3 regions of the Pseudoalteromonas sp. ABV4_021 genome follow, and region 1 is predicted to be linked to each of the others. Evidence: predicted binding sites of a transcription regulator. Region 1 holds the regulator's gene; each other region holds the start of a gene.
The links. Region 1 encodes sigma-54, which starts transcription at its own class of promoters, with help from an activator protein. Its sites were predicted from a motif close to GTTGGCACGNNNNTNGNNT; they were not measured.
Positions count from the first base shown of each region.

Region 1 (7,860 bases):
GGTTCAAATATTACTAATATTCTGCTAGTACTTGGTATTACTGCACTGTTGCGCCCGCTGAGTGTGTCATCGAGTACGCTAAAACGTGAAATGCCAGTCGTAATGCTAGTATCCCTTGGTGCTTGGTACATTTTATCGGATAACTATTTAGCATTCGGAGAAGGCGTTGCACTGATGGTGAGTTTCTTCATTTTTATTGCTGCAGTGACCATTATCTCGGTAAAACAAAGCAAAGCAGCCAATGCCGAACACGACCCCTTCGTTGACGAAGCCTGTGACGAAGTACCTGACAATGTACGCACACCGATTGCTCTTATGTGGTTAGTTATCGGCATGGCGATTTTACCTATCAGTTCACATTTTATTATTGAATCAGCAACCGATATCGCCAAGTTGTTCGGCATTAGCGATTTGGTGATTGGCTTAACTATTATTGCAATTGGTACCAGCTTACCTGAACTAGCGGCGTGTGTTGCTGGCGTACTTAAAAATGAAGACGACTTAGCACTAGGTAACATTATTGGCTCAAATATCTTTAACCTGTTAGCGGTATTGTCGCTTGCGGGCATTATTAATCCATCAAACGTTGATCCTGCAGTATCAAGCCGCGATATCTTAATTATGTTAGGTGCAACAGCAGCCCTTATTGCAATGAGTTTGAGTATTCGCGGTTCACGCCGTATTAATCGTGTTGAAGGCGGTTTGTTGTTAGCTGCCTTTTTAGGATATCAATACCTTATTTTCTCAACGGTAAGCGCTTAAGGCTAAGTCATGAACTTTATTGCTCGCGGTAAACGCGTTTTAGAAATCGAAAAAAATGCCATTGAGCAACTCGCTCAATATATCAACGATGACTTTAGCAATGCGTGTCAGTTAATGTATGACTGCAAAGGCCGAGTTATTGTCATTGGTATGGGAAAATCGGGTCATATCGGTAATAAAATAGCTGCCACATTAGCAAGTACTGGCACACCCGCTTTTTTTGTCCACCCAGGCGAAGCAAGTCACGGCGACTTAGGCATGATCACACAAGATGATGTGTTATTAATGATCTCTAATTCAGGTGAAACCGCAGAAGTGATTAACCTGATCCCCGTAATCAAGCGAATTGGCGCGAAAATCGTGGGGATGAGTGGCAAACAACACTCAACACTTGCGCAACAATCTAATGTGCATATTTGTATCGCCATTTCAGAAGAAGCCTGCCCTTTAGGACTCGCACCTACAGCAAGTACTACAGCAACCTTAGCGATGGGTGATGCAATTGCTGTTGCACTACTTGAAGAAAAAGGCTTTACCGCCGATGACTTTGCTTTATCACACCCTGGCGGCAGCTTAGGTAAGCGCCTATTGTTAATGCTTAAAGACATTATGCATCACGGCGAAGCATTACCTGTGGTTGCAGAAAACACAACGGTTAAAAACGCTCTGTTAGAAATGACAGCCAAAGGGCTTGGTATGACAGCGGTTGTCGACAATAACGGATTACTTTCAGGTATTTTTACCGATGGTGACCTACGCCGGATTTTAGAACAACGCATTGATATTCACGCTACAGCTATTTCAGAAGTGATGACTAAACAGTGTACAACAGCAAATGAATCGATGCTTGCTGCTGAAGCCTTAAACATAATGGAACAAAAGAAAATAAACGGTTTGCTTGTAGTTGACCAGCAACAACAGCCTATTGGCGCACTTAATATGCAGGATTTACTTAAGGCAGGTGTTTTATGAGTTTAACTGCATCACAACAGCTTTTTAACGAATTATATGCACAAACCAGTGCTGACGTATTTGCAAAAGCAAACAAAATTAAACTGTTAATTTGTGATATCGATGGCGTATTTTCTGATGGTCGCATTTACCTTGGTAATGATGGCGAAGAACTTAAAGCATTTCACACTAAAGATGGTTTTGGTATTAAGTCGCTTATCAATAGTGGCATACAGGTTGCGGTAATTACTGGGCGCAACTCAAAGATTGTGGAAAACCGCATGAAAAGCCTTACTGTTCAGCATATCTATCAAGGGCAAGAAGATAAAATTGTCGCTTTTAATAACTTAAAACACACGCTATCACTTGATAACGAAAACATTGCTTATATTGGCGACGATAGCCCTGATTTACCCGTAATGGAATTAGTAGGCTTTGCCGTAGCAACCAATGATGCTCATCCTCTGGTAAAACGCATCGCTGATTATAAAACTACCATGCTAGGCGGTTTTGGCGCCGTAAGAGAACTGACCGATTTAATTATGCTGAGCCAAAACAAAACTCTCAGCCATGCAGGCAGTAGCAGCTAATGTCGGCGCGTATTGCACTTACTATACTTTTCACCATTGCTATGGTTTGGCTTTGGTTGCCTTACTTCTTTACACCTAAAGAACCAAAACCGATTGTTGAAAACGTTGCCAGTATTCCTGATTACATTGCAACCGACTTAAAACAAACCAACTTTAATGAATCTGGTACTGTTAGCCATAAAGTAATGGCGCGAAAAATGTCGATGTATCAAGATTTAGGTTTTACCCACTTTGAAAAACCACAATTTACTATTTTTTCAGAACAAGGTGTGTGGCAGCTCACAGCCGATGAGGCCACGCTCTACAATAACGAAAAGCTCATTTTGGAACAAAACGTTATTGCCAAAAGTCTAACGCCAAATATCATGCTCAATACAATTGAAGCGGCAAGTGTAGAATATTTAATTAATAGCAAACTAATGACTTCTCAATCCGAAGTAAAAATGACAGGTCCGGGACTTGAAATTAAAGGACAAGGCCTCAATGCTAATTTAGAAGAGCAAGTTATTAAGTTAATAAACCATACAAAGACCACTTATTATGACCAATAACATGACGAATTTACTGTCAATCGCTGGACTAGCTTTCACTTTGTGTATCACAAGTGGACACGCTATCGCTGAGCAGATCAAACTTAAGCATCCACTTGAGATTGACGCCGATGAGCAAGCTGCTCGCTTAAAAGAAAATGTCGGTATTTTTCGCCATAATGTACAAATTAAGCATGGCAATATGACCATCACCGCCGATTACCTTGAAGCACATAAACGAGCTGAGTTAGGTGATAACCAGCAATTACTTATTGCCAGTGGTGATCCGGTAAAATTTAGTGCTGAACAAGAAGATGGGTCAATCATTGTCGCAAGTGCTAAAAAAGTCACTTACGACGTGGCTAAATCATTATTTACAATGTCTGGTAGCGCTAAATTTCAACAAAATGGCGACATGATGTCAGCAGATACCATCATATATGATCGCGCAGCTGAAACGGTGACCTCTAAAAAAGCTGAAAACTCAACTAACCAAGTAAAAACCATCATCAATACGCAAAATGAACAAGGCGGACAATGAGCACATTAATTGCCGAAAAGCTGGCTAAAAGTTACAAATCACGCCAAGTGGTAAAAAATGTTGGTTTAGAAGTGAAAGCTGGCAGTATTGTTGGTTTACTTGGCCCTAACGGTGCCGGTAAAACAACGACCTTTTACATGATTGTTGGTTTAGTACCGAGCGACAATGGCGTTATTCGCATTGATGATAATGACATTACACTGCAACCAATGCATAGTCGCGCCCGTTTAGGCATCGGCTATTTACCGCAAGAATCGTCGATTTTTAGAAAGCTTACTGTGTATCAAAACATCATGGCGATTCTAGAGACACGCAAAGAACTTAATCGTGTGCAACGCGAAGAAGCGCTCGATGATTTATTAGAAGAATTTAACATTGGCCATATCCGAGATTCACAGGGTATGGCATTGTCGGGCGGTGAACGTCGTCGTGTGGAAATTGCGCGCGCATTAGCCGCAAACCCCAAATTTATCCTGTTAGATGAACCTTTTGCTGGTGTTGATCCTATTTCAGTGATAGATATAAAGAAAATAATTGAGCATTTGAAAAATCGCGGTATTGGCGTATTAATAACGGACCACAATGTGCGTGAAACCTTAGATGTATGTGAGAAAGCCTACATTGTTTCTCACGGCGAATTAATCGCATCAGGCACGGCCGAAGACGTTTTAAACAACCAAAAAGTACGCGATGTGTACCTAGGTGAACAATTCAGACTATAGTAATAGTTATAGGCCTTGAATTTGGAATTGAATTGTTAACTAGCGGCTTGAAATCGAAAGAAGGATTAGAATAACTACATGAAGCAATCTTTACAGCTTCGCCTTGGGCAGCAACTAACAATGACTCCACAATTGCAACAGGCTATTCGCCTGCTGCAACTGAGCACGTTAGATTTGCAGCAAGAAATTCAAGAAGCGCTTGACGCCAATCCTTTACTTGAAGAAGACATTGACTACAGTGACGATAAACAAAACAACGAAAACACTGAGTCAAACAAAGACGAATCATTAAACGGCGATGATGTTGAAGCAGCGCCAAGCCAAAGTGAAATTGAATCAAGCGACGCACTTAGCAACGAGAATATCTCTGACGATTTAGCTATGGATGTGTCGTGGGATGATTATATCAGCGCCGCACCTGTTTCTGTCAGTAACGCCCCAGCTCCTGATAACGATACTGTATATCAAGGCTCAACCAGCGAGTCATTGCAAGATTACTTAATGTGGCAATTACGCTTAACGCCGTTCAGCGACACCGACGAGATGATCGCAACCACTATTGTTGAAGCGGTAGACGATTCAGGTTATTTAACACAAAGTAGCGAAGAAATTTTAGAAGCGGTACAGCAATCTGACGACCAAGAGCAAATTGAACTAGATGAAATTGAAGCTGTGCTTAAACGAGTTCAACTCTTTGATCCTGTTGGTATTGCTGCCCGTTCGTTACAAGAATGTTTATTGATCCAGCTCAATCAGTACGACAAAAATACCCCTTGGCTAAATGAAACAAAGAGCGTAATCTCAAACCATATGGAACTTTTGGGGTTAAGAGACTATCGTACCATAATGAAGAAGACCAAACTCAAAGAACCTGAGTTAAAAGAAGTCTTAACATTAATACATAGCCTTAATCCAAAGCCAGCTGAAAGCATCATTCATGAAGAGCCAGAGTATGTTGTTCCTGATGTTTCAGTAAAGAAAATTAAAGGACGCTGGCGCGTTGATTTAAACAACGATAGCATGCCAAAGATCCGCGTGAATGAACAATATGCTGCGCTTACTCGCTCAATGAAATCAAGCACTGACAGCCAGTTTATTCGCAACCATTTGCAAGAGGCTAAATGGTTTATTAAAAGCTTAGAAAGTCGCAATGATACTTTATTAAAAGTAGCCAATTGCATTGTTGAACAACAACAGGCATTCTTTGAATATGGTGACGAAGCAATGAAGCCTATGGTTTTAAACGACGTTGCCGAAATGGTCGAGATGCATGAATCGACTATCTCGCGTGTAACAACGCAAAAATACATGCATACACCACGTGGCATTTACGAGCTTAAATACTTTTTTTCAAGCCACGTTAGCACGGAAAATGGGGGTGAGTGTTCATCTACCGCGATTCGAGCACTGATCAAAAAGCTAGTTGCGGCGGAAAATCCTGCTAAGCCATTAAGCGATAGCAAGATTACCGATTTACTAGCAGAACAAGGAATTAAAGTGGCGCGACGCACTATCGCAAAATACCGTGAGTCGCTATCCATACCACCGTCTAATCAGCGCAAGAGCCTGATCTAGACCAAATAGAAGGAAAATGCTTATGCAATTAAACTTAACAGGTCGTCACGTAGAAATTACTGATTCTTTAAGAGACTATGTCACTAACAAATTTGCAAAACTAGAGAGGCATTTTGATCACATAAATAACGTGCACGTTATTCTAGATGTTGAAAAGTTATCACAAAAAGCAGAAGCAACGATGCACGTTAATGGCGGTGAACTGTTCGCATCTGAAGCACAACAAGATATGTATGCAGCAATCGATGGTTTGGTCGATAAACTAGACCGTCAAGTAATTAAGCACAAAGAGAAACTTTCTCGCCACTAAAATGAAATTAACCGATATTATTGCTGAGGACTGCGCTAAAACCGCGGTCCTTTTTAATAGCAAAAAAAGACTGTTTGAATTTATTAGCGACCTTGCCCATCAGCAAGCACCTGATATTACTTCTCAAGAGTTTCTTGAAGCCTTGCTGCAACGCGAAAAACTAGGTAGCACGGGTATTGGTAAAGGCCTCGCCATTCCTCATGGCCGCATTGATGGCCTACAAAATACCATTGGCTTTTTAATTGTAAATCAGTCACCTATTCCCTTTGATGCTATTGACGATAAAGATGTTGATATTTTTATCGTACTGCTCATACCAGAACAAAAGTGCCAGCAACATTTGCAGACTTTAGCCACCATCGCTGATAAACTAAAAGATAAGCAGTTTTGCCGTCAACTACGTCACGCTGAAAATAATCATCAGCTATATCAAATCATTAGTAGTGAGGCGAGTTAACTAAGGGAGATGTAAGTGCAACTTATTTTAGTCAGTGGTCGTTCTGGTTCAGGAAAAACAGTCGCACTCAGAGTATTAGAAGATCTCGGGTATTATGTTGTCGACAATATTCCTGTTAATTTATTGCCTTCGTTGATCCGCTCAGTTTCAGATAAATACGATAAAATTGCAGTGAGTGTTGATGCTCGCAATATGACTAAAGAGCCAGAGGAAATAGAAGAAGTACTCGACTATTTACCTGGTTTTGCAACGCCAACCTTATTTTACCTTGATAGTGATGATAGCACGCTAATTAAGCGCTTTTCAGAAACGCGCCGCTTGCATCCGTTATCACTGAATAATATCTCCCTAGAAGAAGCAATTGAAGCGGAGAAAAAACTGCTCGATCCTATCGCCTCGCAAGCAGATATTTTTATCGATACAACAGGCTTAAGTGTTCACCAACTTGCCGATAGCATAAGAGAGAAAGTACTCGGTAAAAAATCAAATCAGTTAATTATCACGTTTGAGTCATTCGGTTATAAGCACGGTATTCCAAAACATGCTGACTATGTTTTTGACGCCCGCTTTTTACCTAACCCGCATTGGGAACCAGCACTTAAGCCATTAACAGGATTAGACAAACCAGTGATCGACTTCCTTTCTAGCCAGCCTGTGGTTCATAAATTTGCATGGCAAGTGCAAACCTTTATTGAAACTTGGTTACCACATTTAGAGCGTAATAACCGTAGCTATTTAACCGTTGCAATTGGTTGTACTGGCGGCCAACACCGTTCAGTTTATTTAGCGCAAACACTGGCTGATAGCTTCGCCAAACACCATAAAAACGTAAAAGCACACCATCGTGAGCAAGTAAGCAAATAAGCAGAAGTGACTACTATGCCAGTTGAAAAACGTTTTTTAATCGAAAACAAGTTAGGGCTGCATGCTCGCGCTGCAACCCAACTTGCAAAACTCGCAATGGCATTTGATGCAAAAATTAGTTTATCCCAAGGTAGCAAAACGGCTGAAGCTGATAGTGTATTGGGCTTAATGCTATTAGAAAGCTCGCAAGGTAAAGAGGTGTTAGTGCGTTGTGAGGGGCCAGACCAAGAGCAAGCGTTACTTGCCATAGGCGATTTAATTCAAGCTAAGTTTAACGAAGGCGAATAAACAGCTAACTTAGTTAAAACATTTTTCTGCAATAATGCTACAATAAATTAGACGTAAGTTAACTCTAATAAATCAAAGAGTTGCAATCATTCACTCCAACCTTCAATAAATAATAGGGTGAACATGCCAGAAGCGCTAGAACAAGACTACTCACAAACACAACTACATGAGGTTACAAAAGCCCTAAGTAGCGGCATGTTTGTGCATGTTCGACGCATGTTAGCACATATGCCACCGTGTGATATTGCTTTATTGTTGGAGTCTTCACCG
Region 1 covers NZ_JBSWVB010000001.1:2,807,682-2,815,541, forward strand. The annotation lists gene ACXAFE_RS12990 (calcium/sodium antiporter) at 1-762, shown strand, start outside; gene ACXAFE_RS12995 (KpsF/GutQ family sugar-phosphate isomerase) at 772-1,734, shown strand; gene kdsC (3-deoxy-manno-octulosonate-8-phosphatase KdsC) at 1,731-2,303, shown strand; gene lptC (LPS export ABC transporter periplasmic protein LptC) at 2,303-2,854, shown strand; gene lptA (lipopolysaccharide transport periplasmic protein LptA) at 2,856-3,374, shown strand; gene lptB (LPS export ABC transporter ATP-binding protein) at 3,371-4,096, shown strand; gene ACXAFE_RS13020 (RNA polymerase factor sigma-54) at 4,175-5,671, shown strand; gene hpf (ribosome hibernation promoting factor) at 5,694-5,981, shown strand; gene ptsN (PTS IIA-like nitrogen regulatory protein PtsN) at 5,983-6,438, shown strand; gene rapZ (RNase adapter RapZ) at 6,454-7,302, shown strand; gene ACXAFE_RS13040 (HPr family phosphocarrier protein) at 7,318-7,590, shown strand; gene mgtE (magnesium transporter) at 7,714-7,860, shown strand, end outside.

Region 2 (7,860 bases), 2.0 Mb from region 1:
TCGCTTGAGCGGCCTGTAGCGCGGTTTCATTTTTCTTTAATTCGCTGATTGCTTCAGCCATATCGGCCTCTAACAAACTTGCCTTAGTGGCAACGTTTACGATTTCCTCTCCAGAATTGGCATTTTCATTCCTTGTAACGGCATTTAATCTCCCCCCAATACTTGCCCGGGTGAAAGTAATTGCCTCTTGCGCATTATCTAATTCAACAACTGAATCTGCAAGCGTCTCTTGTAACTGAACCTGCGTACTTGCAGGATTTTCAAGTACCGAAATAAGCTCTTCTAATGTGTTTAGAATGTTCTTGTTAGTTGGAGGTTCTAATGTAAAATCAGCTTGCCCTGGCGCAGCACCTTGCAGCGATATCTCCATGCCAGCAAATTCTATTGACTCACCGGTAAAGTCTCCTGTGACAGCAGGTACTAGTGGCGAGCCATTTTGTCTGATCTCGTACTGATCTGGTGCGCCAGCCGTAACGACTACATTGAAAGTATTATTTGCGGGTGTAAGCGGGTCATAATAGTTAGCGTGAAATTGGTCAAATTCAGCTTGTTGCTTAACATACACACTGCCCGCGGTAATTGCCCCCGGCAATATCGTCATCGCATTACTGGCAACATTTAGCCGCGCTTTGGTTTTTTCAAACAAATCTGCGCCATTGTCAGTAGCTTGAATATAAGTTGAAGTAGCAACTTGAATCGAGTGGTTACCCTGATCGCCGTTGTATGTATAGGTTTGACTAGCACTATCGTAAGAATAAGTCGCTTTACTATCTTGAAAACCTGAGAAAATAAAACGCCCATCTTCAGAGCGCGTATTCATTAAATCAAGTAAACTTTTTTGAATTTCAGCTAATTCTTTACTAATACCCTCACGATCGGTGTGAGTATATGCACCATTACCAGCTTGAATAGACAGTTCGCGTGCTCGCTCTATTTGCGTATTCATACTTTTAAGCGCATTTTCTTCTACTTCTAAGCGCCCGCGCAAGAAACTCATATTCTTGTCAAACTGGCCATTCAATTCTAATTTTTTCGTAATCAAGTTAGCTTGTGCCATAGCTGCGGGATCATCCGCTGCTGTTAGTATTTTTTTCTGCGTATTCACTCTCAGTTGAGAATCTACAAGTTTCTCTTGGCCACTTAAAATACTATCGAGGCTATTTTGATACATAATATTATTCGATAAACGCATCTCGACTACCTCGCTGCATTAAGAATTGTGTCAAATACTGTGCTTGCGGTACTTAAGATTTTTGCCGCTGCTGCATAAGATTGTTGATAACGTAATAAATTAGCCGCTTCTTCGTCTAAATTGACACCTGAAATCGACTCATACCACGCATTAGATTGATTAGCTAACGCATCAAATGCCACTTGATTGGTTTTAGCTTGCGCAGTTTTCATACCAACATCAGTCACTATATTACCGTATGCTTCATTAATCTTAGTGAGGTTATCACCATTGGTTACGATAGCACTTGACCTAACTAACTCTCGATTTTGAATATCTGCCAGTAAAAGACCGTTTCGGCTATCGTCAAAGCCATCAGTATTAAACTCAATAGTAAATGAGTCACCCGTTTCTGCTATACCTTCAAGGTTAAAATCAAAACCATAGGTATTGTATGGTGCACCTGCTTGTGCCAAAACATTGTCATAAGGCGGTGTTAAAACAACCGTATTCGTTACGGGTGGTGCACCATCTGTAATTGTAAACTCATTAGGGTTTGCCGTTTTAGTTAGTGTAATGGTACCGTTGGCTAAAGCTGGCGGTGGACCTGGATTAAATCCTGGTGCAGTGGTGTCAGAAACAGTGCTTGACGCTATATTACCTGACCCTCTGTTGGCTAAGTCGCTGTTAGTGCGTATCGGTGAAGCTAACGCTAAATCTTCCGGTCGCATGGTTGCAAGCTCGAAGCTCGTCGATGCCTCTGAGTTAAGTTTAAGTTCAAATTTATCACCAAGTGCAGCGCCAGCTCCTACATTAATTTGCAAACCAAAAAGCTCTCCGCCTACCGCTGTGCCCGAATTAGCCTGCCCAGCAGCAACAGCTGCAACAATAGGTGTACCAATTGGATCGCCATATGAATCAAGCGCAGTAACTGTAATTTGGTTCACTGCTGTATATTCAATTAAAAAATCATTTGGCGGTAATTCACTGCCTTTACCCGGTTCAATGGTTCCACTTACTTGAGCCGTACCCGTGTTTGCTGCATAGGAATAAGCACCAGCGGTTGGAATGGTAAATAAATCGCCACCAAGTTCGCCATCGCCGTCTAATCCAAGCCTATTTTGCTGATTGAATGCATCCGCCATTGCTAGGCTCAATTGGCCTAACTTGTTTTGTGACGAAATCAGTATTTCCTCACGGTAAGCTAGTAGCCCACCAATTTTTCCTTTTAGTACACTGGTATTGACTTCAAGCGGAATGGCTTTGCCTGAATCCACATCTAATTTTAAATCTTTAAAATTGGGATCAGGATCGCCAGAAAGTGAAAATAAGTTAAACGCGCCATCTTCCATTACAACAGCTTCACCCGTGCCCATAAACACCAGTTTTTCACCATTTGGACCATCAAGTGTTTCAATGTCTATATATTCAGATAGCTCTTTAATTGCCAAATCACGCTGATTGATAGTGCTATTTAGAGCACTGCCATCAGGCCCCGATGTTCCCGAAGCAATTGATAAGTTTAGCTCGCTAATCTTAGTGATAAGTGAATTAGCTTCATTCGCATAGATTTCGAGCTGATCGTTAACGATGGTTTTTTGATCAAAAACGATACCCGATAATCGGTTAAGCTGATCGATGTAACCTTGAGCATTACTAAAAAACAGGGAACGGCTAACATTAGACGATGGTTGGTTTAAACTATCTTGTAACGAGCCAAACAACGAGTTGATGCTCGTTCCGAGACTATTAGACTCTTCAGCAAATAGACTATCTACTCGCGCGGACTCGCTAACAATTTGGTTGTAAAAAGCCGCATTGGAAATATCGCGATTAAGCTGCTCTTGTGCAAAACTATTCACTAAGCGGAAAGTTTGCCCAAGTCCAACTTGATTATCGAACAATGTTCTATGTTCTGTGCGCTCTCGAACATAACCTTCGGTATTGACGTTGGTAATGTTTTTACTGGTAGTTTGCAGTAACTCTGAACTTGCACGTACACCTGAGTTTGCAATATTAAGTAGATTAAAAGACATTAGTTAGTGCCTCCTAAACTTGTTATCGAACTTTTCATCATATCGTTTACATTTATTCCTGAAGCGACAGCGTTAAGTGCTTGCGTAAATTCACTGCGCTTTAGCACATCTTTAATTTTATCTGCATAATTAGGGTCAGTTGCATACCCTGCTTTTTGTAATTCATCGAGATACTGAGATGGGTCTGATGTTGTTTTCAGTGCTGATTGATAGCGTGGGTTTTGCTGTAAAAAGTTAACAAAATCATCAAAACTTTCAGCAATGCTGTTATACGCTCTAAAGTTAGATTGTTTTTTAACAGCAACGCCTTGTTCAAATTCAAGCGACGCTTTAGCAGCTTTATCACCTTGCCATGCGCGGTCAGCTTTAATATTGAAAAAATTATTTGAGCTTTGCCCATCACTTTTAGTAATCACATGTTTTCCCCAGCCTGTTTCAAGCGCAGATTGCGCCAACATAACAGCAGGACTTAACCCTATTTTTTCAGCTGCGCTTTTAGCGTGCTGCCAAAGTTCAGAAACAAACGACTGCTCATTTTCAAAGGCGGTGTCTTCATCTGTTGTATTTATCTGTTCTGGTGAATCTGTATTTGCGGTATTCAATGAAGGCTTTTGCATTGGCGCAATTTGGCTTGATGAAAACAAACTTGCAGGGGTGTATTTTCCTGGCGTGGGTGAAAGTTGCTGAACAATAATATCGGCAAGCCCTAATGCACCACTTTGTGAAAGCTCCATAGAAAGCTGCTGATCGTGCATATCACGATAAAATTTAACGCTGCTTTCATTAAACGGGCTATCTTCGTCTTCAAATGCTTCGTTGGCTTTTCGCATACTTTTAAATAGCATTTGGGTAAAAATAGATTCAAACTGAGCTGCAACTTGCTTAAGCGCCTTTTTATCAGGATCGCCCTGCAGCGCTTCTTGACGTAAAGAATCTAAGTTACTCAAGTCAAAGAAACTTTGTTGATGATTTATGTTGTTACCATCCATAAGTCAGCTCTCATTCAATAAATTGGCTACGAAACACACTGATAAACCATTGCAAAAATCAAGCCAAAGAAATCAAATTAAAGCACTAAACAAAAAAGCCCTGCAATGCAGGGCTCAAGTAACAATCTGTAAACTTAAATCACGATTAGTTGGCCACTTATTGCGCCCGCCTCTTTCAACGCTTCAAGTATTGCCATTAAATCACCTGGCGCCGCGCCGACTTCGTTAATCGCTCGCACGAGATCATCTAAACTCGCACCTGGGTCAAACACAAAGGCGCGGGTATCATCGCGTGCTACATCTATAATGCTTTGCTCGGTAACAACCGTTTGTCCACCAGCAAGCGCGTTGGGTTGATTAACGTTTTGCTGCTCTGCAATCGTGACAGTCAATCCACCATGGGTGATTGCAGCGGGTTCTAAAGTAACATTTTTACCAATCACGATAGTGCCTGTACGCGAATTAACGATAATTTTTGCGCTGTTATCAGCTGGTTCGAATTCAAGATTTTCTAAAGTAGCGAGGTAAGCTACGCGTTGCGCTGGGTCGCGTGGTGCTAACACTTTAACCGACGCTGCATCCATTGCTGTGGCAGTATTTGGGCCTACTAAATCATTAATCGTATCAGATAAGGCTTTTGCGGTAGAAAAATCAGGACGGTGCAGATTAAATGTAATGTGATCACCTTGGTTGAACGGCGATGCGACCGCACGTTCGACAATCGCGCCATTTGGAACGCGCCCTACAGTTGGTGTATTTACTAATACCTTGCTGCCATCAGCACCCTCGGCGCCTAGTCCGCTAACCACCATGCTGCCTTGTGCAATTGCATACACATTGCCATCAACGCCCTTTAGAAAGGTTTGAATTAATGTACCACCGCGCAAGCTTAATGCGCTACCAATTGACGATACGGTAACATCGATTGTTTGACCCGGTTTCACAAACGGCGGTAAATCTGCATGTACAGCTACTGCTGCGACATTCTTAATCTTAGGCTTTAAGTTTGCTGGTAACGTGATACCAAAACTGCTGAGCATGGCTTTAAAACTTTGCTCGGTAAAGCTACTTTTTTCACCTGTGCCAGGCAAACCAACAACTAAACCATAACCAACAAGCTGGTTACTACGTACCCCTTCAACAACAGTCACATCTTTAATGCGTTCTGCTGTTGTTGGGAAACTAAAAAGGCTAAGAAGCGCGATAAAACCAATAGCAAAATTACGCATGCGACCTCCTAAAAAGGGTTTAATGGGCTTAAGAAGAACTGAGCTAACCAGCCTGCTTCTTGTGCATCTGCCAGTGCCCCTTTACCAGAGTACTGAATACGTGCGTTTGCAATACGGGTAGACATCACCATATTGTCAGCACTAACATCCTTCGGACGAACGATGCCTTCTAAACGAATAAATTCTTCACCGGTATTAAGCGTAAGCCACTTTTCACCGCGAATAACTAAATTACCGTTTGGTAATACACGCATCACATTAACTGAAATATTACCGTTTAGACTGTTTGACTGATCTGACTTCGCATCGCCTTTATATGAGCCCTCTGAACCAACACCGTATTGCAACGCATCACCATTGATCGTAACTGCGTTGCCGCCAAATCCTGTAACCGGTGATAGTGCAAAGTCCGTTTCTCGGTCAGTTTCCGTTTTTGCAGTTTTTGACGCTTGAGTTGATTCACTCAGCACAACGGTAATAATGTCACCTTGGCGCAGCGCTTTTTGGTCTGAATAAAGGTCATTTGAGTAATGTATATTATAAAGCGACCCCGTGTTGACCTGCGACACATCGGTATCTTCAGGATACAGCGGCGCATAATACGGATCATCACGTTCGACGAAGCGGTTTGCTGTTGTCACACAACCGCTTAAAAGTGCGCTGCCGATCAATGTTAATAGTAACTTACTCATGCTAACCACCTATTAAAGCTGCTGATTAATGTAACTCAGCATTTCATCAACCGAAGAAATCACTTTTGAATTCATCTCATAAACGCGCTGCGTCTCAATAAGATTTACCAACTCTTCGGTTACATTCACGTTTGATGTTTCAAGAGAGCCCTGCACAATCACACCTAGTCCATCTACACTCGGGTTACCTTGCACTGGTGCACCACTTACAGCGGTTTCTGTGTAGAGGTTTTGACCCATAGGCTCAAGACCTGACGGATTAATAAAATCAGAAATGGTGAGCTGACCAATTACTGCATTGTCTGCTTGTCCTGCGATACGTACTGACACTTCGCCATCTTGCGATACAATAATCTGCTGTGCATCGTCAGGGACGTTCATTTCTGGTTGTAACGGATAACCTGCACCCGATGTTACGATGCGACCTTCTTCATCCGTAGTAAATTGGCCGTTTCGAGTATAGGCAAGACTACCGTCTGGCATCGCAACTTCAAAAAAGCCCTGACCTTGAATCATCCAATCCATCGAGTTATCAGTTGTTAGCATATTTCCTTGTGAGAAATTCTTTTGCGTGGCAACTACTTTAGAACCCGCACCTAACATTAAACCCGATGGCAGTTGCGTATCTTGCGATGAGCGCCCGCCCGGCTGATTAATATTTTGATAAAGCAAATCTTCGAAAATCGCACGGCTTTTTTTGTACCCTACGGTGCTCGCGTTTGCTAAGTTATTTGATATTACAGACGTATCGGTTTGCTGCGCATCGATACCTGTTTTACTGATCCACAATGCAGGATGCATACTAACCTCCAAAAACCATTAATAAATTCGCATAAGAGAACTTTGGCTTTCGTCAATTTTCTCTGCGGTTTTCATCATTTTGACTTGCAACTCAAACTGACGTTGGTGTGAAATCATTCCCACCATCTCATCAACTGGGTTCACATTAGACATTTCTAATGCACCGCTGGTTACTGTCATATTTGGGTCGGTATCCAGTTCCGTCCCATCTTTATTTCTAAACAAGCCATCCAACCCTTTTTCTAAAGGTTGAACACCATACGCACTGACCAACTTTAAACGGTCGATATCTTCAATAAAATTTGCAGGTGCACCTTGCGGCCTAACTTGGATCATGCCGTCTTTGGCGATTTGTACTTTTTCAATCGGCACTGGCAAAATAACAGGACCCGCTTCACCGATTACAGGTAAGCCATTAGCTGTAAATAGCTGCCCTGTTTCACTCATGCGTAAATTGCCTGAACGTGTGTAGGCCTCGTCACCATTTGCATCTTGCACAGCGAGCCAACCGTTTTCACCGACTGCAATATCAAGTTCACGTCCGGTCATAGATAAAGCGCCCGCACTCAAACGTGAACCCGGTCTTTCTTCCATCGCAAACACGCGTGTTGGCAAGCCTTCACCAAAAGCCTGCATAGAACGCGCTTGCTCTAAATCAGCTTTAAACGCAGTGGTTTTTGCATTAGCTAAATTATTAGCTTTGACTGCAATGCCCAGCATATTTTGTTTAGCGCCCGATGCAGCGACATAAAGTAATTTATCCATCGACTCGACCTAAAAATGATCACTAATAGTTAGGTAGAGCAAAAATGATGCCAATCGCAATGATTGAAAATTGACGCGATTAAGAAATAACAAATAGAATAAAAAAGGGCTGAAAAATCAGCCCTATAAAGAAGTGAATTACGCTAACTAAATTAGCGGATCTGTAAGATATTTTGT
Region 2 covers NZ_JBSWVB010000001.1:801,209-809,068, reverse strand. The annotation lists gene flgL (flagellar hook-associated protein FlgL) at 1-1,192, opposite strand, end outside; gene ACXAFE_RS03780 (FlgK family flagellar hook-associated protein) at 1,198-3,207, opposite strand; gene flgJ (flagellar assembly peptidoglycan hydrolase FlgJ) at 3,207-4,196, opposite strand; gene ACXAFE_RS03770 (flagellar basal body P-ring protein FlgI) at 4,331-5,425, opposite strand; gene flgH (flagellar basal body L-ring protein FlgH) at 5,434-6,117, opposite strand; gene flgG (flagellar basal-body rod protein FlgG) at 6,130-6,918, opposite strand; gene ACXAFE_RS03755 (flagellar basal body rod protein FlgF) at 6,937-7,683, opposite strand; gene flgE (flagellar hook protein FlgE) at 7,836-7,860, opposite strand, start outside.
Region 2: flgJ (flagellar assembly peptidoglycan hydrolase FlgJ) is a predicted target of sigma-54. The motif match lies at 4,246-4,264, and genes of this name have one in related genera.

Region 3 (7,860 bases), 200 kb from region 1:
TTAACTCTCACAACAACAATATTGGGATTGCGTTCCTGTCCCCTGAAAATACCATCGACTGAAACATTCTTGCGTCAATTAAAGCCGACGGTAATACAGGAACGCGAGACATATAGTAATGACAACAGCTAAATTAAGCCTGTTGAATTAATTAAACTTTCCTAAGTCATATTTAAAAATTAGTTAAACAACATAGTTTACTTTAAAAAGCATTAGATTATTAAATTAAAAAAGGCTGTAATTTATAAAATTACAGCCTTTTAAACAGGTGCGAACGGTCGCAAATAAATCATCATTTATTTATATGCAACTGCGCCTGCTAATGCGAGTTTTTTGCCATAGCGGTTTAACTTAGCCAATAAGCTTTTTTTACCGTTATTAGAACGAGTTAATTGACCTTGAGATTGGCCACCTTGATTTAACGCTTGTTTAGTCATGTGATTGCTCCTGTTGTTTAACTAGGTGCTATTTTGCGTTTAAACATGGTTAAAATCCAATCAATAAAATTACCATTATGACATGAATTTTTCTAATGCGAAATTAAAATAACTATAGTTGCATATAAACTGCATAAATGTGCAAAACCCAATCCTATCTATTTGACCTAAAAGCCTTAAACGGGCAAGCTTGTGCTTAGCGTTTTATTAATCACCATTTCATGAATAAACATTATCTAATTGTTTTAAACCCACTACCAAATAAACAAAAAAAATATTGGTTAAATTGGCTTGTTACCACCTTAAAGCAGCAACAACATAGCTACTATATTTTTACGACCTCAGCAGTATTAGCGGATAACAAACTTTTCTTTAAACAACATTTAGCAGAATACACCGAAGTGATCATGCTTGGTGGTGATGGCACGCTACACTTACTGGCCAATTGCATGGCGTACAGCAGCAAACCAATTACCGTTTTACCGTGCGGTACTGGTAACGACTTTATGCGCAACTTTGCCTATAGCAAACAACAACTAAAGCAGTTAGTACAAAGCGACCGCTTAATGACGATTGATTTAGGAAAAGTTAATGCGCGTTATTTTATTAATAGCGCAGGCGTAGGCTTTGACGCTGAAATTGTAGAGCGCACCAAAGGAAATAAAGGTTGGTTGGCACGCTTCAGCTATTTATATCATACCCTTGCTTGTCTTTTTTTCTTTAAAGAGTCACTCTTATCGTTGAAGCAGCAAGGTAAAGAAACACACTATAAAAACTTTCTTACGGTGTTTGCTAATGGCAAATACTTTGGTGGCGGTATGAAAATTGCGCCCAACGCAGAGCTAAACTCATCGCATTTAATACGCTACAGTGTAGAAAAAACACATTTAGCTAAAAAACTCTGGGCATTACCGAAGCTCTATTACGGTAAACATGTTACGCTGCAGGAAGTGAAGGAACACGCATTTACACAACTTGAAGTCTCAACCCCAAACTTGCCGGTGCAAGCTGATGGAGAATCAGCAGGTTACACACCTGTGGTGATTGAAGTAGCAAAAAGTGCGTTAACTATAAAAGTAATTTAATTGTTGTGATGCATTTATGCCAAAACTGAGCATTATTAAAGTTTCAACCATCGCTGTTTTCATTTTTTGCACACTAATGAGCAGCGTATTTATCTTTTTGCAATATCAAAGTCGTTTAGAGTCTGCTACTACACAAGCACTTACCAACCACCAGCAAGCATTAAAAGAAGTGCTTACACGCATTCGCTCCGATTATAGTAATGCACAAAAAGTGCTTAGCAGTTTGATATATCGCTATCAAGCAAAACAAACCCTACTCGATGAATTTCCACCACTGCTTTTAAAAGAACTTAGTATGTTCTTACATAAAGATATTCATGTTGATGCAATTATGTTTGCAACTCAAAAGGGGGAGCTATGGGCGCTACACCAACGTACTGAAGAGCAAACGGCATTATTCGCCAATGCACCAATTAACACTTACTTCATTGTGCAAAACCTTAACGCCGCTCAAGAGGTTCGCATCTATTATACGCAATCACTTGAATTATTAGACCAAGAAAAACTTGCTGCAAGCATCGACTACACAAAGCGACCCTGGTATACCCAAGCCCAAAAATCGAACACTTTAGCCTTAGTAGAACCCTACCAAGACCAATACAGCAACAAAAAGATATTTTCACTAGTAAAACAACAGAACCAATTAACCGTAAGTGTTGATTTAAATTCTACGTCACTCTATGCATCTATGTATCACGACAAATTAAAGTTTAATACTTGGTTATTTTTGATGAATAGCAGCAACAAGATACTCGCATTGCAAGATAGCAAAAGTATTCAACTGGAGGAGCATCAAATTGCGCCATGGCAAACATGGTTAGCCCAATCGGCAACATTAGTTAGATCAACCAATCTAACTAAACTTACTGAAGTCACTGCAAACGATGATAAGTGGTACATGAGTGCAACACACATTGAGCCTCAGACAAAACAAGGAGTTATGCTAGTTGCTGCAACAAAAGCCGAGTATATTTTGCAGCCAATTTACAACCAACTTTATGTTTGGTTACTTGTCGTTCTGAGCGTCAGCTTAATTCTAATTCCTATCAGTTACCTCCTCGCTCGATTAATGACCCGCCCTATTCGGCAACTTGAAAATTATGCCTCGCAATTAGCAAATTTCGAAACTCCGAAGCCTTTCTCTAATTATATAAAAGTCGAAGAAATTGAGGATTTGAAAATAAGCTTAAAGCACCTATATGGCAATCTGAATGAGTTTTTTAGTTTGCTTGCTACTTTGTCAAAAGAAAACGACCTGCAGCGGCTTATCGACAAAATAGCAAGCCAATCAGCTAATATGATGGTTGCACAAGGGTGCTTAATACTACTTACACAAAACAATAAATTGTGCGCAGAACTACTCTGTTTTGATGGCCAAAAATACGATACAAATACACTCGCTCAAATTAACTGGCAAAAACTATATCAACTTGATGAAGTCAGCAAAACCAGCGCTCTACCCAACGATTTAAAGACGTTATTATCGCAAAGCGATAATGCGCTTTATCAGCTACTTGTTCCACTTAAAAACAGAGAGCAACAAGTAATTGGGTTACAAATTTATTTGTATCCAAATTCCACAGAAAAACAAACCATCAGCTTAAAATTAGCAGAACAAGTAGCTACATTTTTTGGTGTAGCAATCGAAGGTAGGAAGCTAGTTAACAAACAAGAAAAACTACTTGATTCCTTTATTCACGTTATTGCAGGTGCAATAGACACTAAGTCACACTATACAGGTAAGCATTGCCAGCGCGTACCTGAGCTAGCAACAGCATTAGCTACGCACGCTGGTAACTCGCAGCTATTTCCTCAATTTGAGTTTAATGATGGTGCAAAACGTCAACTTTCTATTGCCGCTTGGCTACATGACTGTGGCAAAGTAACAACACCCGAGTATATTGTTGATAAAGCAACGCGTCTTGAGACTATCTATAACCGAATTCACGAAATAAGAACGCGTTTTGAGGTTGTAAAACGTGATTTAGAAATTGCTGCGTTAAAGCAGCAACTAGCTAGCGTAGACAAAGACCAAATTGAAGCCCAATTGCAGCAACAAATAAATCAGCTAGAACAAGATTTTGCCCATGTTGCATACTGCAACACAGCCGAATTTGTTTCTGACAGTGACATCACTAAACTCGAAAAAATATCACAACGTATGTGGCGACCTTATTTTGACGAACGTCTTGGTCTGTCGCAAGAAGAGCTTACCCGCTATGACTCAACCCAACTAACTCAGGATATCGGACTGCTCGTGAATAAAACAAGTCATTTGCTAGCAGATCAGAACCTAAATTGTGACAAGCAAAAATATACCTTAGTACAGCCTGCTTTGAGAAATAACTTGGGTGAACTTTATAACTTGAGTATTCGGTCAGGAACAATTAATAACGAAGAGCGCTACGCGATTAATCACCATATTGTGCAAACAATAGAAATCCTTGAAAAGCTCCCGTTCCCGAAGCACTTAAATCGAGTACCTGAAATAGCCGGAGCACACCACGAAAAGCTCAATGGACAAGGTTATCCTAAAGGCTTGTCGGGTGAAGCGATTAGCTTTGAAGCCAGAATCTTGGCCATTGCCGATATTTTTGAAGCATTAACGTCGTCAGATCGTCCCTATAAACAAGCCAAAACCCTTACTCAAGCGCTTGAAATTATGCAAAAGTTGGCCGCAAATGAAGAATTAGATCAAACCTTATTAAACTTTTTCATTTCAGAAAAAATTCCCGAAAAATACGCTGAGCAATATCTAAAACCTGAACAAATGAACTAGTACGAATAAAAAGGGAGCCTAGGCTCCCTTACATTGATGACTGACGCTTTAATCTAAATTCAACATCCTTAATTTAGATTGATGATTTTTTCGTTTCCACTTTAAATACATCGTAATTTGCAAGTGCCGGAATACGTGCTTGTAACTCATCCTCTTGCATTGCTAGGTCTTTAAAGTCAAAACACATTTGGTCGGCTCTTTGCTCAATATTCTTCGCTTGTAGCTCAACTTTTTCTTCAATTTGCTCGCCCATACGTTCCATGCGCTGCTCAAACTCGCTCATATCGCCGCCAGAACTTAACATTTCGCTACCTAGCGTAATCAGCAAGCTGCCAATGGATTCCATAATCATTTCTTCCATTGCTTGTTCCATCTGCTGATCGAACTTACTATCGAATGTGTCGCCAATGTTATCGAAACGACCCTGATCCATTATGAATGTGCCGCCGTCATAAAATGCCGCATGAATTTCATCGCCAATCTCTGACATCATTTGTTCCATTGTAGCCATATTTTTTAAGCCAAATGCATTGCCCACTTCGCTTAGGGCAACACCTGCTAACGCGACACCTTCCATCGCAATCTCAGCCACTTGTGGAACCTGACCGCGCACATCGCTAGAGTAACGGGCAAGTAATGTTTGATCCGCTGCAGAGAGTGACTGCGCCTCACCATTAATCTGCAAGTTACCATCTTGGTCAATAACCACTTCTCCTGACTCGGCTTTGATATTAACCGTATCAGGCGTAATCGCTAAGGTGTTATTAAATTCTAAATTGCAGCTATCCGACGAAAAGCTCATATTGCTGTCGTGACCATCTTGATGTGCTACTGCATTTGTTGATAAGCCAATACACGCTGCCACTGCTGTTGTTAAAAGTAATTTTTTCATAGTGATTCCCGTATCTTTTGCGTTTTAATTTTTTCTCTCGTTGATTTAGCTATATCAAGGTCAGTGCCAAATTTAAAAAACAATTAAAATACAAATAGATAACTATTTTTCATGACTTTAAAAGTTTCTATAAAAGCATGTAAAAACTAAAAAATAGTAAATTTAACCATATGATTTGTGTATTTGACCAAGTAATTTGAAATATATTTACTTGCGCAAAATACAATAATGGTTATTACTGTTTATGAGTGCTTAAACATTTAATGTTGAGGGTGATCATGAAAGACAATTACCAAAACATAAACAATCAAGAGCCGCTAAATAGCGATTTAGAAAACAACCAAGAAAACGAACATAAACGCGAAGTTAAAAAACGTTTAGAAGATATTTTAGAAAGAAAGCGATTACGAAAATCCATTGGCATGGATGACACCCACAATTACTGGGATGAGCTATAACAGCATTTCGCGCCATTGTTCAAAAAATAATTAGCCACTGTTGATGCTTTATGTGGCGGGCATTGCACAACCCTAATTCCAAACTTAGTCACACAAAATAATAAAAATCAGCCAATACAAATTAATCCATAAAAGTAGAGCTTGTTGAGCTTTGTGGTCTAAACTCTGTTCAAATTCAAAGCTTTTTGATATCGGCGTTGCTTTGTAGGCCAGCGGACTAAATCAATAAGCAACAACAAAGAACAAAACGCTTTAGTTAACCTGAACGAATTCACCTAAATTTAGGTTAGCTGTGTTCGTTTAACTGCGACATTAAATCACCGAGCAGTGCTTTTAGTTGGGCCGCCTTATCAAGATCTAACCCTACTTTATCTACCAGTTGTGAAGGTAGGCACGAAAGCGACTGCTGTAGGGAGTTACCGTAATCAGTTAAATAAATACGTACTTTTCGCTCATCCCAATCATCACGCCTGCGCTCAATTAAGTTATTGTCGGCCATACGCTTTAAAATAGGCGTTAATGTATTATTGTTTAAAATTGCCTGCTGCCCAATTTCACCTACAGTCACGCCATCTTGCTGCCATAAAATCAGTAAAATAACGTACTGCGGATACGTTAGTTTGTATTTGTCCAACTCAGGCTGATAAAGCCGCGTCACTAAGCGTGACGCCGCATAAATTGGAAAGCAAAGTTGATTTTCTAACAGTTGCTCAGGCTTACTTGTCATACTATTGCGCCAGCGCTTTTTCGATATAGCTAGCAAGCGCATCCGGTTTTGTTGTAGGCGCAAAACGCTTAACTGGTTTGCCATCTCGGCCAATTAAAAACTTAGTAAAGTTCCACTTAATTTTATTGCCTAAAATACCCGACAATTCAGTGCGTAAATACTTATAAAGTGGGTGGCTATTTTCACCATTTACATCGATTTTCTCTGTCATAGTGAAATCAACGCCATAGTTAATTAAACATTCGCCCTGAATTTGTTCTGGCGAGCCTGGTTCTTGTTGGCCAAACTGGTTACATGGGCAACCAATAATAACTAAACCTTGGTCGCTATACTTTTTGTGTAACGCTTGAAGACCTTCATATTGTGGTGTTAATCCACACTTACTCGCAGTATTTACAACTAATACGACTTTGCCTGCAAAATCTGCAAAGTCGATATTCTGACCTTGCAAACTGTTAATACTAAATTGATAAAATGGTGCCATTAGCTTTCTCCTCTATTGCAGTCAAATATATCGTGCGCGATATAATCGCACAATAATAGTTCAAAAATTGAAATAAATCCCGGTCATCTCGATTTAAACTCTTCAATTAAAAAATCGATTAATAAACGTACTCTTAAGGGCATTAGATCACGGTTGGGGTAAACCAGCCAAGAGGCGTTATCAGCAACTTGATATGAGTCTAATAAGCTTACTAATTTGCCACTTTCAATATAGTCACCAACAATATCATACGCTAGATGAGCAATGCCCAAGCCAGATAAACACGCTTGCAGCAGCGCTTCTCCATTATTGCTGCGCCAACGTCCAGCCACCTTAAACTCTTTAATATTGTCGCCCATATTAAAGCGCCAACGGTTAGTAACCGCTATTAAACAATTATGCTCTATCAATTGCTCTGGATGGCTTGGTGCAGGAAACTTTGCTAAGTACTCAGGCGATGCAACTAAAGTCATAACACGTGTTGAAAGAGGCCGTGCAATCAAATTAGAGTCTGCCATTCGGCCAAATCGAATCGCTAAATCAACGCCTTCGGCAATCAAATCTACATTGCGGTTATTAAAATCCATGGTAATCGACACTTGTGAATACCGCTGACAAAACTGCGCGAGCTTTGGTGCTATTTGCTTGGAGGCAAAATCGCCGGCACACGAGATTTTAATTTTGCCCTTCGGTTCTTGTTGTTCACCTTGCAGCGCAAGGTTAGCCTCTTCCATTGCAGATTGAATCGAGTGTAATGAGGCTGCATATTGCTGCCCTGCTTCAGTTAAATTAAGCGAACGCGTTGTGCGTTTTAAAAGCGCAACACCCAATCTCGACTCTAACTGCGAGACGCTACGGCTAATATGTGATGTTGACACATCAAGCACTTTAGCGGCTTGAGTAAAGCTACCACTGTCCACTACAGCCAAAAATTCGTTGATCCCTTGCCAGTTCATACCGAGCACCTATGCAAAAATAAAAATTAAAACACAATTATT
Region 3 covers NZ_JBSWVB010000001.1:3,011,669-3,019,528, forward strand. The annotation lists gene ACXAFE_RS13940 (hypothetical protein) at 297-437, opposite strand; gene ACXAFE_RS13945 (diacylglycerol/lipid kinase family protein) at 659-1,522, shown strand; gene ACXAFE_RS13950 (HD domain-containing phosphohydrolase) at 1,599-4,301, shown strand; gene ACXAFE_RS13955 (YggN family protein) at 4,375-5,193, opposite strand; gene ACXAFE_RS13960 (PA3496 family putative envelope integrity protein) at 5,472-5,651, shown strand; gene ACXAFE_RS13965 (MarR family winged helix-turn-helix transcriptional regulator) at 5,938-6,378, opposite strand; gene ACXAFE_RS13970 (glutathione peroxidase) at 6,380-6,862, opposite strand; gene ACXAFE_RS13975 (LysR family transcriptional regulator) at 6,946-7,818, opposite strand.
Region 3: ACXAFE_RS13955 (YggN family protein) is a predicted target of sigma-54. The motif match lies at 5,246-5,264, and genes of this name have one in related genera.